DNA from 3 places in the Streptomyces sp. CAI-85 genome. Region 1 is predicted to be linked to each of the others. Evidence: riboswitches for the same ligand, from Rfam matches in the RefSeq annotation. Region 1 holds a riboswitch; each other region holds the start of a gene.

Region 1 (5,494 bases):
CGATGCACCGCGGTGATGTGAAGGTGTTCGTCGGCATGGGCGGCAACTTCGCGCTCGCCGCGCCCGACACCCCGTACACCTATGAGGCGCTGCGCTCCTGCGCGTTGACCGTGCAGGTCAGCACCAAGCTGAACCGCAGCCATCTGGTCCACGGCCGGCAGGCGGTCATCCTGCCGTGTCTGGGCCGGACCGAGAAGGACCACCAGCGCGGCGGCATCCAGGCCACGTCGGTCGAGGACTCGATGAGCATGGTCCATCTGTCGGTGGGCATGAAGCGCCCCGCCTCCAAGCATCTGCTCTCCGAGCCCGCCATCATCGCCGGCATGGCCCGCGCCGCCCTCCCGGACAGCGACACGCCCTGGGACTGGTACGTCGAGGACTACGACCGTATCCGCGACACCATGGCCCAGGTCCTGGACGGCTTCGAGGACTGCAACCGCCGGGTGCGGCTGCCGCTCGGCTTCCGTATCAAGCAGCCGGCGCGCGAACTGGTCTTCCGCACGCCGTCGGGCCTCGCCGAGTTCTCGGCGGCCCCGCTGCCCGATGTCGTCCCCGGACCCGGCACCCTCGCCCTGGGCACGATGCGCTCCCACGACCAGTGGAACACCACGATCTACTCCGACAACGACCGCTACCGGGGCGTCAAGAACCTCCGCACGCTCGTCTTCATGAACCAGGACGACATGCGGGACCGCGCCATCGCCGAGTTCGACCCGGTCGACATCGTCAGCACCGCCAAGGACGGCAGCGAACGCCGCCTCGACGGCTATCTGGCCATCCCGTACGACATTCCACGGGGCTGCGCGGCCGGTTACATGCCGGAGATGAACGTGCTGTGCGCGATCGGCGACTACAGCGAGCAGAGCGACCAGCCGCTGATGAAGCACCTGAAGGTGACGATCACCCGCTCCTGACGGCCTGTACACGCGGGCGCCGGGGGTTTCACGCGGACGACGGCACCGCGTAGGGTGGCCCGCGTAGCTGGTTCGCCCCGTCCGCCAGGCGGGAGCGTCGTAAGAGGGAACCCGGTGGGAATCCGGGACTGCCCCGCAGCGGTGAGTGGGAACGACCGCCGTCATACGCACTGGGCCCGACGAACAGGGCCTGGGAAGCGACGGCCAGTAGGTGACCTCCGACGGCCGGAGGACGCGCCCACGAGTCCGAAGACCTGCCAACTGCCCGTGTGTGAAGCACTCACGCGCGGACATCCCGGTGACCTCGAGGGCGGGTCGGCGCACACATCGTACGGACGGCCGTGGGCCGCTGCCGTTCGGTCTGTCACCCCTTCGCGCTCTCGTCCCGTCGCCGGGATCTCAGGGATCAGTCTCGCGAAGGAGATCTCCGTGACCACCAAGCCCGCAGCCGCGGCAGCACGGGCCACCGTGTACGGCTACCCCCGTCAGGGGCAGAGCCGGGAACTGAAGAAGGCGATCGAGGGCTACTGGAAGGGCCGCGTCACCGCCGACGCCCTCCGGGAGACCACCGCCGGACTCCGCCGGAGCAACTGGCGGCAGCTCGCCGCCGCCGGCGTCGACGAGGTCCCGACGGGGGACTTCTCGTACTACGACCACGTCCTCGACACGACCGTGATGGTGGGCGCGATCCCCGAACGGCACCGCGCCGCCGTCGAAGCGGACGCGCTGGGCGGCTACTTCGCGATGGCCCGCGGCACGCAGGACGTGGCGCCGCTGGAGATGACCAAGTGGTTCGACACCAACTACCACTATCTGGTGCCCGAGTTGGGCCCGGACACCGTCTTCACGGCCGACTCCGCCAAGCAGGTCGCCGAGCTGGAGGAGGCGCACGCCCTCGGGCTCACGGGCCGGCCGGTCCTCGTCGGTCCCGTCACCTATCTGCTGCTGTCCAAGCCCGCGCCCGGTGTGCCGGCGGACTTCGACCCGCTGACGCTCCTGGACCGGATGCTGCCGGTGTACGCCGAGGTCCTCGCCGATCTGCGTGCCGCCGGGGCCGGTTGGGTGCAGCTCGACGAACCGGCCCTGGTCCAGGACCGCACCCCGGCCGAGCTCAACGCCGCCGCCCGCGCCTACCGCGACCTCGGCGCGCTCACCGACCGTCCGAAGCTGCTCGTCGCCTCGTACTTCGACCGGCTCGGCGAGGCCCTGTCCGTGCTGGCCAAGGCGCCGGTGGAGGGGCTGGCGCTGGACTTCACCGAGCGGGCGGCCGCCAACCTGGACGCGCTGGCCGCGGTGGGCGGGCTGCCCGGGAAGCGGCTGGTCGCCGGTGTGGTGAACGGCCGCAACATCTGGGTCAACGACCTCTCCGCGTCGCTCACCACGCTGGGTACGCTGCTCGGTCTGGCCGACCGGGTCGACGTGGCCGCGTCCTGCTCCCTGCTCCATGTGCCGCTCGACGCCGCCGCCGAACGGGACATCGACCCGCAGATCCTGCGCTGGCTGGCCTTCGCGCGCCAGAAGACCGCGGAGGTCGTCACCCTCGCCAAGGGCCTCACCCGCGGCACCGACGCCATCGCGGCCCAACTCGCCGCCAACCGGGCGGACCTGGCGTCCCGCGCGAACTCGCCGATCACCCGTGACCCGGCGGTCCGGTCCCGCGCGGAGGCCGTCACCGAAGCGGACACCCGCCGCGCCCAGCCCTACGCCGAACGCGCCACTGCCCAACGCGCGCATCTCGGGCTGCCGTTGCTGCCCACTACGACGATCGGCTCGTTCCCACAGACCGCCGAACTGCGCACCGCACGCGCCGACCTGCGCGCCGGACGCATCGGCACCGACGCCTACGAGGAGCGCATCAGGACGGAGATCCAGGAGGTGCTGGCCTTCCAGGAGAAGGCCGGACTGGACGTCCTCGTGCACGGCGAGCCCGAACGCAACGACATGGTCCAGTACTTCGCCGAACAGCTCACCGGCTATCTGGCCACGCAGCACGGCTGGGTCCAGTCCTACGGCACCCGTTACGTCCGCCCGCCGATCCTCGCCGGGGACATCTCCCGTCCCGAGCCGATGACCGTGCGCTGGACGACGTACGCCCAGTCCCTCACCTCACGTCCCGTCAAGGGCATGCTCACCGGGCCGGTCACCATGCTCGCCTGGTCCTTCGTCCGCGACGACCAGCCCCTCGGCGACACCGCCCGGCAGGTCGCCCTCGCCCTGCGCGACGAGGTCAACGACCTTGAAACGGCCGGGACTTCCGTCATCCAGGTCGACGAGCCCGCCCTGCGCGAGACGCTGCCGCTGCGGGCGGCCGACCACACGGCGTATCTGGCCTGGGCCACCGAGGCGTTCCGCCTCACCACGGCCGGGGTGCGCCCGGACACCCAGATCCACACCCATATGTGCTACGCCGAGTTCGGCGACATCGTCCAGGCCATCGACGACCTCGACGCGGACGTCATCAGCCTCGAAGCGGCTCGCTCCCATATGCAGGTCGCCCGCGAACTCGCCGCCCACGGCTACCCGCGCGAGGCGGGCCCGGGTGTCTACGACATCCACTCCCCGCGGGTGCCGAGCGCGGAGGAGGCGGCAGATCTGCTGCGCACGGGGTTGCGGGCCATCCCCGCCGAACGCCTCTGGGTCAACCCGGACTGCGGCCTCAAGACCCGGGCCTGGCCCGAGACCCGCACGTCGCTGGAGAACCTGGTCACGGCGGCCCGCACGGTCCGCGCGGAACTGAACGGTTCCTGACCTTCACGGCCGTCTGACGGGGCCGGCCGGGGGGCAGGCGTGCGACGCGCGCTGCGCCTCCGGCCGGTCAGGGGCAGGACTCCCCGACAGGCGGCCCGGTGCATCGCGCCGATGTGGGCTACGTGCAGGATGGGTCCATGAGCGTAGTCAAGATCAACGTACTGACCGTCCCGGCGGAACAGCGGGAGACCCTGGAGAAGCGGTTCGCCGCGCGCGCCCACGCCGTCGAGAACTCGGACGGCTTCGAGTGGTTCGAACTGCTCCGCCCGGTCGAGGGCACGGACACCTACCTCGTCTACACCCGCTGGCGCGACGAGGAGTCGTTCCAGGCATGGCTCGAGGGCCCGATGAAGGCAGCCCATCGAGGCGCCGACGCCCCGGAGGCCGAACGCCCGAAGCCGGCAGCCTCAGCCTCCACCCTCTGGTCCTTCGAGGTCATCCAACAGGCAGCCCCGAAGCCCACCGAGCAGTAGCCCGGCCCCGGCCGGCGGCGGCGCTTTCGGGGCTGCCGCCGCCCGGCCACGGCTCAGCTCCGCCAACGGGCCCGCACCACACCGTCATCGTCGGGCAGCACGGCGGTGAGGAGGGGGACGCGTTCGTCGGCGTAAACGGACAGAAGCGTCGCGGCCGTGGCGGCGGACATCCGGACGGCCAGCTCGGCGAACCCGCTCTCGTCAACGACCGCGCTCCTGATCCGCCCGTCCCGCTCCTGCCAGACACCCTCCACGAGCCCGTCGGCGGGAAGCCCGGCGAGGACCGCCGTCACGTCGGCGGACAGGGCGGGCCACAAGGTCAGGCATGCGCGCGGGGCGAGTCCGGCGCGCACCGCGTCGACGGTTTCGGGGGTCAGCCGGTGCCAGCGTTCGGCGCCCGCGACGAACGTCTCCTCCAGCAGCCCGGCCTCGCCGTCGGCGACCGCCCGGTGTACGCGGGCCCAGAACTCGTCGTCCGCCGGGACCTGGAGGTGTCCGTCCTCCTCGTCTTCCTCGGCGTACGGGGATGCCTCGCGCCGTTCCGCGAACAGCCCGAGCGCGGCGGTGCGTGTCACCGCCTCCTCGCAGGGCCGGTGGCTGCCGACGTAGAGGTACTGGTCCCAGCCGACGTGCACCGAGAACACGTCCGTCACTTCCAGGCGGCACCAGACCCCCGCGTCGCGCAGCATGAGCCGGACCAGCTCCAGGGCGGTTCCGAGCGGCACTTCGGCGCTGTCGTGGAGGCTGGTGAGGCCGTCGGGGAAGAGGGCGTCGAGGCCGAAGCCGGGCAGCGCCGGTTCTGCTCCGAAGTGTGCGAGCGACGGGACCTGCGGCGTGCGCACGGCGAGGCGGTCGACGCCCGTCTCCGCGGCGAACGCCTCGACCGCGCGGAGGTAGGCCGCCTCGACGGCGCCATGGTCGCTCGTCGTGCTCTCGGTGCCGGTGTAGTGCCCGTGTTCGTCGCGGTCGGCAGGGTCGTACTTCGTGACGCGGTAGACGTGGGGAAGATGCACGGCCGTCATCCTCGTCGGCCGGGCCGGGCGGCGCAGCTCTATATGTGCTTGTTCAGGCTCGTGAGGGCGCTCTAGCGTGCCGGTGTGGATCTCTTCGGGCGGTCTTGGGCGGCGTTGCTGGCGGCGGTCGGTGTGTTGGGGGATGGGGATTTCGGGCGGCCCTCCGGGTGTGCCCGGTGGTTGGTGCGGGATCTGGTGTGTCATCTGGTCATCGACGCGCAGGATGTTCTGATCACGCTCGTCACGCCCGCCGACGCCGAGCCGACCGCGGACGCGGTGACGTACTGGAGCGTGCGGGACAGCCCACCAGACGGGACGGATCCGTTGGACGCGCTGATCGTGCGGC
Region 2 (5,494 bases), on a different contig from region 1:
CAGGTCGCCGGCCGGCTCCGGACGCGGGACGGGCGGACGGGACGGCACGGTGGTCACGCGGGACGGCGCAGTGTTCACGCAGGACGGCACGGTGTTCACGCGGGCGCCCCCGGTGGCACGAAGGGAAGTCCCGGCGGCGCGCCCGACTCCACGAGCCGCCACAGCGCGTCCGTGTCCGCGTGCTGTTCGATCAGATCGCCGAGCCGGTCGAGCTGTTCCTCGCGCAGCGCGGCGAAGGAGGTGTCGGGGGCCGGCACGAACCGGCGGCCCGCCGCGGCGGCGACCTCGCGCAGGAAGGCCCGCCGGAAGCCGTCCGACTCCAGCGAACCGTGCCAGTGCGTGCCCCACACCGAGCCCGCCCGGCAGCCGTCGAGGAAGGGCTCCCCGCCGGTCACCGTCGCGACCCCGTGATGGATCTCGTACCCCTCGACCCGCTCGCCGAGGGCCTCGCCGGCCGGCCGGGTGAGGGTCTTCTCCGGGGCGAACCGCACCCGGACCGGCAGCAGTCCGAGCCCGTCGACCCGCCCGCGGCGGCTCTCGACGTCGTCCTCGATGTGCTCGCCGAGGATCTGAAAACCGCCGCAGATCCCGAGCACGGGCCGCCCCTCGGCCGCCCGCCGGGCGAGCGCGTCGGCGAGCCCCCGCTCGCGCAGCCACTCCAGCGCCCGCACGGTCCCCCGGGTGCCGGGTACGACGACGAGATCGGCGTCCGCCAGCTCCTCGGGCCGGTCCACGAACCGCACGACGACACCGGGCTCGGCGGCCAGCGCGTCCACGTCCGTGAAGTTGGACATCAGCGGGATCGCGCACACGGCGACCCGCAGCACGTCCTCGCCCACCGGCGGCGACACGTTCGACTCGCGCACGGTGCCGCGCAGCGACACCCGCAGACCGTCCTCCTCGTCGATCCCGAGCCCGTGCCGGAACGGCAGCACCCCGTAGGTGCGGCGGCCGGTGAGCCCGTGCAGCATGTCGAGCCCGGGTTCCAGCAGGCTGACGTCCCCGCGGAACTTGTTGACGAGGAACCCGGCGACCAGCTCCTGGTCCTCCGGCGACAGCAGCGCGACGGTGCCGAAGAAGGAGGCGAAGACGCCCCCGCGGTCGATGTCGCCGACCACCAGCACCGGCAGCCGCGCGCTGCGCGCGAGGCCCATGTTCACGATGTCGGTGCGCCGCAGGTTGATCTCGGCGGGACTGCCCGCCCCCTCGCAGATCACCGCGTCGTACGTGCCGCGCAGCTCGGCCAGACAGTCGACGACCGTCCCGAGGAGCCGCTGCTGACGGCCCCCGTGGTAGCCGCGCGCGCTCATCTCGCCGACCGGCCTGCCGAGCAGCACGACCTGGCTGCTGCGCTCCCCGCCGGGCTTGAGCAGCACCGGGTTCATCAGCGCGCTCGGCTCGATCCGGCACGCCTGCGCCTGCATGGCCTGGGCGCGCCCGATCTCGGCGCCCTCCTTCGTCACGAAGGAGTTCAGGGACATGTTCTGCGCCTTGAACGGCGCGACCTTCACCCCCTGCCGCACCAGCCACCGGCAGATCCCGGCGGTGACGACGCTCTTGCCCGCGTCGGACGTGGTGCCGGCGACGAGCAGCCCCCCGCCCGTCATGACGCCCGCCCCCGCACCCGCGCGGCGGCGGCCCGCCCGGCGACGGTGACGCCGAGCGCGAGCAGCGCGACCCGGCGGGACAGCCGTACCGCCCGCTCGATGTCCTTGACCTCCACGGAACGCCCCTCCTGGTTCAGCACCGGCCGGTGTTCGACCCGGCCCCCGTACGACAGCGTCCCGCCGAGCCGCACCCCGAGCGCCCCCGCGAAGGACGCCTCCACGGGCCCGGCGTTGGGACTGGGATGCCGGTGGGCGTCGTCCCGCCAGGCCCGTACGGCGCCCCGCGGATCGTCCCCCGCGAGGGCGGCGAGGACGGCGGTGAGCCGTGCCCCCGGCCAGCCGGCGAGGTCGTCCAGGCGCGCGGACGCCCACCCGAAGCGCAGATGGCGCGGCGAGCGGTGTCCGACCATGGCGTCCAGCGTGTTGACGGCCCGGAACCCGAGCAGCCCGGGCACTCCGGCGGCCGCTCCCCACACCAGGGCCCCGGTGACGGCGTCGGAGGTGTTCTCGGCGACGGACTCGACCACGGCGCGGGCGATCCCGTCGGCGTCCAGGGCCTGCGGGTCGCGCCCGCACAGATGCGGCAGTCGGGCCCGCGCCGCGTCGACGTCCCCGCTCTCCAGGGCCTGCCCGACGGCCCGTGCCTCGCGCGCGAGGGAGGTGCCGCCGACGACGGCCCAGGTGGCGGCGGCGGTGAGGGCGACGGACCCGGCGGGGGAGGAGCGCACGGCGCGCGAGGCGGCGGCCCCGAGCGCTACGGCGCCCCCGGCGCACACCAGGGTGTGCAGGGCGCCCCGGCCCCGGTGGTCGCGCCACAGCACGCGCTCCACGGCACCGGCGGCCCGCCCGAATCCGGCGACCGGATGACCCCGGCGGGGATCGCCGAGGAGCAGGTCGCCGAGGAGGCCGAGCGCGGCGCCGTACGCGTGGACGCGGTCGGCACGCACCGGCTCAGCCGGCCGTGCGGCCGGGCAGTGGCCTGGTGCGGTACCTCAACGACCGAGCGCGCATGGCGATATGTCCTCACTCAGGGTGTCCGCGCCCTGGTTCGACGAGACCGGCGGTGAGAGTTCCTGGCTCCCGGGGGTTCCTACCCCGGTGACAGTGGCGGGACCGCGCCGGATTCGCACCGGCTTCCTCTTCTGCCGCCGTAGCTGGCCCCGGCAGTCCACCACGGGCCCCGAAGGGCCGTCAACTTGCCGTTGACCTGCGGGGGGAGAGTGTGCAGAACCCCACACCGCCCGTCCGCGGACCGGGCCGCACACGAAGGCGCGCCCGGTCCGGGACCCCGGGAAGGGGCCGGACCGGGCGCGCCCGGGGACGGTCGTCGTGGCCTCAGGCCACGATCAGCGAGATCCCGTAGGCCACCGCGGCCGTGCACGCCGCGAAGCAGGCGTACGCGCCGGTGAGGGCGAGGGTGGCGGAGCCGCCCCGCGCGGTGGCCCGTTCGCGGTGGGAGAGGGCCATGATGCCGAGGGTGAAGAGGCCCACGAGGGCCACGGTGACCACGAGGCTGACGCCGAAGACGGAGCCCAGGGCTGCCCAGTCGATCTTCATAGGGATGCTGTTCCTTCGCGTTCCTGCGTATCCGGGCGGGGCTTGGCCCTAGACCGTGGGGGCGGGTGAGGCCGCCGGCTCGGTCGCCGGGGAGGCGATCGTGGCGGTCAGGGTCTCGGAGACCGGCTCGTGAGCCGACTCGGTCATGGCTGCGGTGGGCGGCGGGGTCACCGCGGCGATGGCGGTGGTGACGACACCGGCCGGCTCGTCCGGATGGTCGTTGACGTTGGTGTGGTCGACGTGCTCACGGCGGGAGATCTTCCAGATGGCGGCGCTGGAGGCGATCAGGAAGACCGCGACCACCGCGGTGCCCCAGGAGCCGAAGCCGGTCACGTACTCGGCGAGCGCGCCCACCAGGGCGGCGGCCGGGAGCGTGAGGCCCCAGGCGACGAACATCCGGGTCGCGGTGGACCAGCGGACCACCCCGCCCTTGCGGCCGAGGCCCGCGCCCATCACGGAACCGGAGACCGAGTGCGTGGTGGAGAGGGAGAAGCCCAGGTGGGAGGAGGCCAGGATGACCGTCGCGGCGCTGGTCTGGGCGGCGAAGCCCTGCTGCGGCTGGAGGTCGGTGAGGCCCTTGCCCATGGTGCGGATGATGCGCCAGCCGCCGAGGTAGGTGCCGAGCGCGATGGCCAGGCCGGCGGTGAGGATGACCCACAGCGGCGGGTCGGAGTCGGGGGCGACGGCACCGCCGGCCACCAGGGCCAGGGTGATGATGCCCATCGTCTTCTGGGCGTCGTTGGTGCCGTGGGCGAGGGAGACCAGGCCCGCGGAGGCGATCTGGCCGGCCCGGTAGCCCTTCTCGGCCGCCTTGCCGTCGGCCTTCCTGCCCAGGCGGTAGGAGAGCCGGGTGGCGAGCATCGCGGCGACGCCCGCGACCAGCGGGGCCGCGATCGCCGGGATCAGGACCTTGGTGACCAGGACGTCACCGTGGACCGCGCCCATGCCCGCGGAGGCGATGGTGGCGCCGATCAGACCGCCCATGAGGGCGTGGGAGGAGCTGGAGGGCAGGCCCACCAGCCAGGTCAGCAGGTTCCAGAGGATCGCGCCGACCAGGGCGGCGAAGATGACCTCGGGACGGATGCCGGTCTCGTCGACGAGACCCTTGGAGATCGTGTTGGCGACCTCCACGGAGAGGAAAGCGCCCACAAGGTTCAGCACGGCGGACATGGCCACCGCGACCTTGGGCTTGAGCGCACCGGTCGAGATGGTGGTGGCCATCGCGTTGGCGGTGTCGTGAAAACCATTCGTGAAATCGAACGCGAGTGCGGTGACCACCACAATCGCGAGGATCAGCGAGAAGTTTTCCATTTACCCAGGCAATCTTTCGAAGTCATTGGTCGGCTGACCGTAGGCAACCTGGGTGAACGGAAGGTGAACTGAGGCGGTCTCTGCGGTGTCCACATCCGGGGGTCGTCACCCCATATCGCGGCGGCCCGTAGCGGGTGCTCCACGATGCGTGATCCGGCCGGTGTTGTATGCGATGAAAGGCCGTGCGCTGGCAGGATCGGGGCATGGCTGAACAGCGGTACGGACAGCGTCGGCGGGACCCGCTCCCCGAGGAGACGGACGCCTGGGAGGCCCTGGTGACGGCGGCCCGCCGCACGGTCGCGGACGGCCTCGTCGTCGGCACCTCGGGCAACGTCTCGGTGCGCGTCGGCGACACCGTGCTGGTGACCCCGTCGGGGGTGCCCTACGACCGGCTCACCCCGGACGACGTCACCGGCGTCGACCTCACCGGGCGGCAGGTGCTCGGCACCCTCGTCCCGACCAGCGAACTGCCCATGCACCTCGCCGTGTACGCCACGACCGACGCCCGCGCCGTGGTCCACACGCACGCCGTCCACGCCACCGCCGTCTCCACGCTCGTCCTCGAACTCCCGTCCGTCCACTACATGACGGGCGCCCTCGGCGGCCCGGTCCGCGTCGCCCTCTACGCGCCCTACGGCACCCCGGAACTGGCCGAGCACGTCCTGCGCGCCCTCGAAGGACGCACCGGCTGCCTCCTCCGCAACCACGGCACGCTCACTTACGGCACCACCCTCGACCTGGCCTACGACCGCACGGCCCAGCTCGAATGGATGTGCAGCGTCTGGCTCAAGGCGTCCTCGGTCCCCCACCACACCCCGTCCCTCCTGACGGAGGCCCAGATCACGGACGCGACCACCCGCCTGCGCACCTACGGCCAGCCGAGCTGACCCCACCCCTACGGCTGCCGGGGCACCTGCCGGCTGCCGGGGCACCTGCCGTGCCTCGCCCGCCCCGGCGCCGGCCGCCCGCCGTGCCGGCAGGCGGCCCCCGCCCGGAAATCCGCGCCGCCTCGCTTGTGC
Region 3 (5,494 bases), on a different contig from region 1:
CCGAACTCGTCGTCCGTACCTGCCACAAGAGGGGCGCGCACGCCATCGGCGGCATGGCCGCCCAGGTTCCCGGCAAGGACCCGGCCGCCGACGAGGCCGCGCTCGCCACGGTCCGCCTGGACAAGGAACGGGAGGCGGAGGACGGTTTCGACGGCTCGTGGGTCGCGCATCCGGCGCTCGTTCCCGTCTGCCGTACGGCATTTGACGACGTTCTCGGCGGCCGGCCCCACCAACTCGACCGCTCCCGCGACGATGTGGAGGTCACGCCCGCCGAGCTGCTGTCGGTGCGCCGGATCAGCGGTCCGCCCACGGCGGACGGTGTGCGCACCAACGTCCATGTCGCGCTGCGGTACTTCGCCGCCTGGCTGCGCGGTGAGGGCGCCGTCGCCATCGACGGCCTGATGGAGGACGCGGCCACCGCCGAGATCGCCCGTGTGCAGATCTGGCAGTGGCTGCGGCACCGGGTGATCGACCGGGAGACCGTGCGGCGGATCCTGGACGAGGAACTCGCCTCGCTCGGCGCCGCGTATCCGTGGGCGCCCCTGGACGACATCCGGGGTCTGTTCGAACGGACCACGCTGGCCGTCGAGTTGCCGCAGTTCTTCACCTCGGACGCCTACACCCGTCACCTCACGCACCGGACGGAGGTGCGGGCGTGAGCGCGGGCACCGCGGGTGTCACGCGGGTCGGTGTGGTCGGCGGTGGGCAGATGGGCGCCGGGATCGCCGAGGTGTGTGCCCAGGCCGGGGTGGACACCGTCGTCTGCGAGGTGGACGCGGTCGCCGCCCGTGCGGCGCGTGACCGGGTGGCCGCGTCGCTCGACCGGGCGGTCGGGCGCGGCAAGTTGGAGCGTGCGGCGGCTCGGGACGCGCTCGGCCGGCTCGTGTTCACCGGCAGCCTGGACGACCTCGCCGACCGGCAGTTGGTCGTGGAGGCGGTCGTCGAGAACCCGGACGCCAAGACCGAGGTCTTCGCCGCCCTCGACAAGATCGTCGAGGACCCGGCGGCCGTTCTGGCCACCAACACGTCCTCCCTGCCGGTCATGCGCCTGGGCATGGCGACGGCCCGTGCGGACCGGGTGGTGGGGCTGCACTTCTTCAATCCCGTGCCCGTGCTGCCGCTCGTCGAGGTGGTCACCTCGCTGCACACCTCGGCCGAAACCACGGCCGCCGTAACGGACTTCGCGACGCGCACGCTCGGCAAGACGGTCGTCCGGTCCCAGGACCGGGCCGGCTTCGTCGTCAACGCCCTGCTCGTGCCGTACCTTCTCGCCGCCGTCCGGATGGCGGAGTCCGGCTTCGCCAGTGCGGCCGACATCGACGCCGGCATGGAACTGGGCTGCGCGCACCCCATGGGCCCGCTCAGGCTCGCGGATCTGATCGGCCTGGACACGGTCGCCTCGATCGCGGAGTCCCTGTACGACGAGTTCCGGGAGCCGCTCTACGCCCCGCCGCCGCTGCTCCAGCGGATGGTGGAGGCCGGACTCCTCGGCCGCAAGTCCGGCCGCGGATTCCACACCTACGACCAGGGCTGAGGGCCTGGTCCGACGCGGGCTGAGGGGCCCGCGGAGCCGCACGGGGGATGAGGGTCCCCGGTACGGCACGACTGGAGAGGGGCGGGGAGCGTCTGCACAGCGCTTCTCGCCCTCCGGTGTTCCGTGACCGCCGCCTCCCTCTCGATCACGACTCGGGAATCCGGGCTCAGGACGCGGTGCCGCGGTGGCGGTGCAGCAGGGCCGCGAGGGCGCAGCGCAGGCAGTCCGGCTGCCCGGAGTCGGATTCCGTCTCGGCTGTGTCCGTCTTCGCGGTGCTCGCATGGAGGTGGACGCAGTCCGTCGGCGTCGTGCCCGCACCCTCGTGGCAGTGGTCCGGTGGAGCGGCGACCAGCGTCTCCAGGTCCTGCAACAGCCGCTCGGTGCGCCGGACTTGCTGACCGAGTACACGTACCCGGGCGCTCTGGCCGCCGATCTGCCGACGGCTCGCCATCAGCGCCTCGTACTCCTCCACGGTGAGCGCCACGGCCTCGCGCCCTCCGAGGGTGATGCGGCGCGGTTGTGGGTGTCTGGCCACTGGGCTGCTCCTCCGCTCCTCACCGGGGTCGTCGCACTAGAACGCGGAACGCGAGAGGGCCCTCGGATGGTTCCGCGGGCCCTCTCACATGAGCGCATTTCGGTCAGCCGGGGACCGTCCCCGCCGCGACCGGGACGGCCTTCGGCGTGGGGTGCAGGAGCCGCTGGGCCAACTCGCCGAAGACGAGCCCGAATCCGGCCCACAGCGTGGCCTGCATGGCCAGCGCGGAGATCCGGAACCGCCACAGCACGGTGGCCGGGAAGTCACCCGGAACCTCGTTGACCACCGGCAGGAACGCGTACGCCAGCCCGACCGCGAGGGCGAAGGCCGCCACCGCGGCGACGGTGGCGTACCAGTTGCCCAGTCTCGGCGCGAGCCGCCTGCCCAGGAGGGTGGCGGCCACCGCGAGCAGGACGCTGAGGACCATCATCAGGAAGTACAGGGTGGTCCGCTTGCCGATGGTGTCGGGATCCCCGACGGCCGGCGGGTTGGCCGGATACTTCAGGAACGGCACCACGTACACGGCGACCAGTGCGACGCCGGACAGCAGCAGCGCGGTGGCCCGGGGACCGAACCGCCCCACCCGTCCCAGCGCGAAACAGTAGGCCAGCGCGGCGATCCCGCCGAACGCGACCCCGTAGAGCAGCACTCCGGTGGCCAGGCCGGCGGTGGACTGGAGGCCCCTGGAGACGAGTTCGACCTCGTGCTCATGGGCGGGGGCGTGGGACTCCTCAAAGCCGATCGCCCTGTCGACGAGCGGTTCACCGAGGAAGTAGGCGACGAGCAGGGCCAGTACACCGGCGGCGAGGCCGGCGAGCATGCCGCGCACGAGCAGGTTTCTCACAACTGTGGAGTTCATGACGCTTCAGGCTCCCCGGTCTCAGTGGCAGGGGAAGCCGAGCAGATGACGGGCGTCGTGCACCCATTCGTGGACGTTCTCGCCGGACACGACGGCGGTGGCACCCTGTTCGGCGCCGACGAAGTACAGCAGGACCAGCATCAGGATCCCGAAGAACACCGCCCAGGGCACGATCGCGCCGACCGGCAGTTTGCCGGGAACGACGGGGGTGCTGGACGGCGGGGCGACATGCTGCGCCATGGCAGGGCCTCCTCTGGGAGTTCGCGTCCCATCTCGGTGGTGCACATGACGACGGTCACGGGTCTGACTCACCACCCCCGCAGTCCAGGAGTGGCACACAGTGGCGCGACCGTGCCGGATTCCCACCGGCTTCCGCATCGCCGTCGTCGATAACTGGCCGACCGTACCGCTCGAACGGGACATGGCCAATGACCGAACGTCCTCCGGGCCCCCGCTCACACCCAACGCTTACCTGACTGAGGCAGAGGTCGCGTTCGCCGAGCCGGGCCGAGCTTCCCAACACGGTCGACCTTATTGCACACTATTCGCAATAACTAACACTAGGCAGAAAGGGTGCCTCATGGTCTCTCCGATCGTGCTCGGGATCGAGTCGTCGTGCGACGAGACCGGCGCGGGGATCGTCCGGGACGGGGTGCTGCTCGGCCACGCGATCGCGTCGAGCATGGACGAGCACGCCCGCTACGGAGGGGTGGTGCCCGAGATCGCCTCCCGCGCCCATCTGCACGCCCTGCGCCCGGTCGTGCGCCGGGCGCTCGACGAGGCGGGGCTGCGACTGTCGGACGTCGGCGCCGTCGCCGTCACCACCGGACCGGGTCTGTCCGGTGCGCTTCAGGTGGGTCTGGCCGGTGCGAAGGGCATCGCGTACGCGTTGGGGGTGCCGCTGTACGGCGTCCATCATCTGGCCGGGCATGTCGCCGCCGACACGCTGGAGCACGGCCCGCTGCCCGATCCCTGCATGGTGCTGATCGTCTCCGGCGGCCACACCTCGCTGCTGCTCGTCCGTGATCTCGTCCGCGATCCGATCGTCCACCTCGGCGACACCCTGGACGACGCCGCCGGGGAGTGCTTCGACAAGGTGGCGCGGGTGTTCGGGCTGCCGTATCCCGGCGGTCCGGCCGTCGACCGGGCGGCGCGCGAGGGCGATCCGCGCGCCGTGCCGTTCCCGCGCCCGCTTCCGGGGTCGTACGACTTCTCCTTCTCCGGTCTGAAGACGGCGGCGGCGCGCTGGGCCGAGGGGCACGCGGGCCGTGAGCTGCCGGTGGCCGACGGCGCGGCCTCGCTCCAGGAGGCCGTGGCGGACGTACTGACCCGCAAGGCGGTGGCGGCCTGCCGCGAGCACGGGGTCACCACGCTGGTCGTGGTCGGCGGGGTCGCCGCGAACTCGCGGGTGCGGTCGCTGGCGCAGGAGCGGTGCCGGGCCGCCGGGATCACGCTGCGGGTGCCGCCCCTCAAGCTGTGCACGGACAACGGCGCGATGATCGCCGCGGTGGGCGATCTCCTGGTCCGTGCCGGAGCCGAACCGGCTCCGCTGGACGTGTCGATCGACCCGTCGGCGCCCCTGGAGTACGCGGCGCTGCACCCGCGTACGACGGCCGGGCCCGTGGCGGCGGCCTGATGGACATCCGGATCTTCAGGGACGGCATCTCCAAGAGCTGCGACCTCCTGGCCCACGCCTCCGCCCTCCGCTCGGTGTACGCCGACGCCTTCTGCGCCCCGCCGTGGAACGAAGGGGCGGAGCGGGCCGCCGAGTTCGCCGGACGGCTGACGGGGAATGTCCGGCGGCCGGGTTTCACCGCCGCGCTCGCCGTGGAGGGACGGGAGATCGTCGGCTTCGCGACCGCGTGGACGACCCTCGCCCCCTTTCCCACGGACCGCTGCTACCCGCAGGCGGCGGCCGGCCTAGGACCCCGGCGCACGGCGGAGTGGCTGTGCAGCGCCCGTGAGATCGACGAGCTGGCCGTCCGTCCCGTCGCGCGGGGCACGGGGCTGGCCGGTGATCTGCTGGCGGCGGTCACCGAGGGCGCGCCCGGGGACCGTTCATGGCTCCTCACCTCCGTGCGTTCGCCCCGCGCGGTGGCCTTCTACCGGCGCCAGGGCTGGACCCAGGCCACCCACCCCTCCCCCGAGGGCCGCGGCATCGTCGTCTTCCTCGGTCCCCGCCACCCCGCCCGCACCCTCGTGCCGCAACCCCTGTGAGCATCCGGAGTCCCCTGTGCGCACTGCCGAGTCCAGCCGCCGCTCCCCCGGCCAAGTCGCCGTGCACGAAGGGGAGATGGGTCGGCATCCCGACTTCGGTCGCCTGATCCGCGACGAGGCCACGGACACCGTCGTCTGCCATGTCTGCGGGCGGGGTTTCCGCTCGCTGGGGGCGCATGTGCGCGTGCACGACATGACGGCGGCGGAGTACCGGCGGGAGTTCGGGCTGCTGCGCAGCCGGGCGTTGAGCGCGCGGTCCTTCGCACGTGAGCAGTCCCGTGCCCGCCGCGCCGGGTATCTGGCCTCCGAGGACGCCCAAGCGCGCTTCGCCGCGGGCCGGGCGATGGCC

Evidence for each region. Region 1 has a riboswitch for cobalamin ahead of metE (5-methyltetrahydropteroyltriglutamate--homocysteine S-methyltransferase). Riboswitches for the same ligand answer to the same signal wherever they lie in the genome.
Region 2: another riboswitch for cobalamin. It lies ahead of G6W55_RS24950 (cobalamin biosynthesis protein); the one in region 1 lies ahead of metE (5-methyltetrahydropteroyltriglutamate--homocysteine S-methyltransferase).
Region 3: another riboswitch for cobalamin. It lies ahead of G6W55_RS06165 (CbtB-domain containing protein); the one in region 1 lies ahead of metE (5-methyltetrahydropteroyltriglutamate--homocysteine S-methyltransferase).

Annotation. Positions count from the first base shown of each region.
Region 1 covers NZ_JAANNX010000001.1:395,807-401,300, forward strand. Annotated here, with positions in the region: gene G6W55_RS01675 (FdhF/YdeP family oxidoreductase) at 1-914, shown strand, start outside; cobalamin riboswitch at 966-1,191, shown strand; gene metE (5-methyltetrahydropteroyltriglutamate--homocysteine S-methyltransferase) at 1,344-3,662, shown strand; gene G6W55_RS01685 (antibiotic biosynthesis monooxygenase) at 3,800-4,135, shown strand; gene G6W55_RS01690 (RNA-binding protein) at 4,189-5,148, opposite strand; gene G6W55_RS01695 (maleylpyruvate isomerase N-terminal domain-containing protein) at 5,233-5,494, shown strand, end outside.
Region 2 covers NZ_JAANNX010000028.1:4,492-9,985, reverse strand. Annotated here, with positions in the region: gene G6W55_RS24955 (cobyric acid synthase) at 96-1,607, opposite strand; gene G6W55_RS24950 (cobalamin biosynthesis protein) at 1,604-2,554, opposite strand; cobalamin riboswitch at 2,654-2,796, opposite strand; gene G6W55_RS24945 (hypothetical protein) at 2,943-3,164, opposite strand; gene G6W55_RS24940 (inorganic phosphate transporter) at 3,213-4,475, opposite strand; gene G6W55_RS24935 (class II aldolase/adducin family protein) at 4,679-5,362, shown strand.
Region 3 covers NZ_JAANNX010000003.1:130,032-135,525, reverse strand. Annotated here, with positions in the region: gene aceB (malate synthase A) at 1-659, shown strand, start outside; gene G6W55_RS06180 (3-hydroxybutyryl-CoA dehydrogenase) at 656-1,534, shown strand; gene G6W55_RS06175 (hypothetical protein) at 1,701-2,069, opposite strand; gene G6W55_RS06170 (CbtA family protein) at 2,173-2,928, opposite strand; gene G6W55_RS06165 (CbtB-domain containing protein) at 2,950-3,168, opposite strand; cobalamin riboswitch at 3,205-3,348, opposite strand; gene tsaD (tRNA (adenosine(37)-N6)-threonylcarbamoyltransferase complex transferase subunit TsaD) at 3,509-4,564, shown strand; gene G6W55_RS06155 (GNAT family N-acetyltransferase) at 4,564-5,145, shown strand; gene G6W55_RS06150 (MucR family transcriptional regulator) at 5,162-5,494, shown strand, end outside.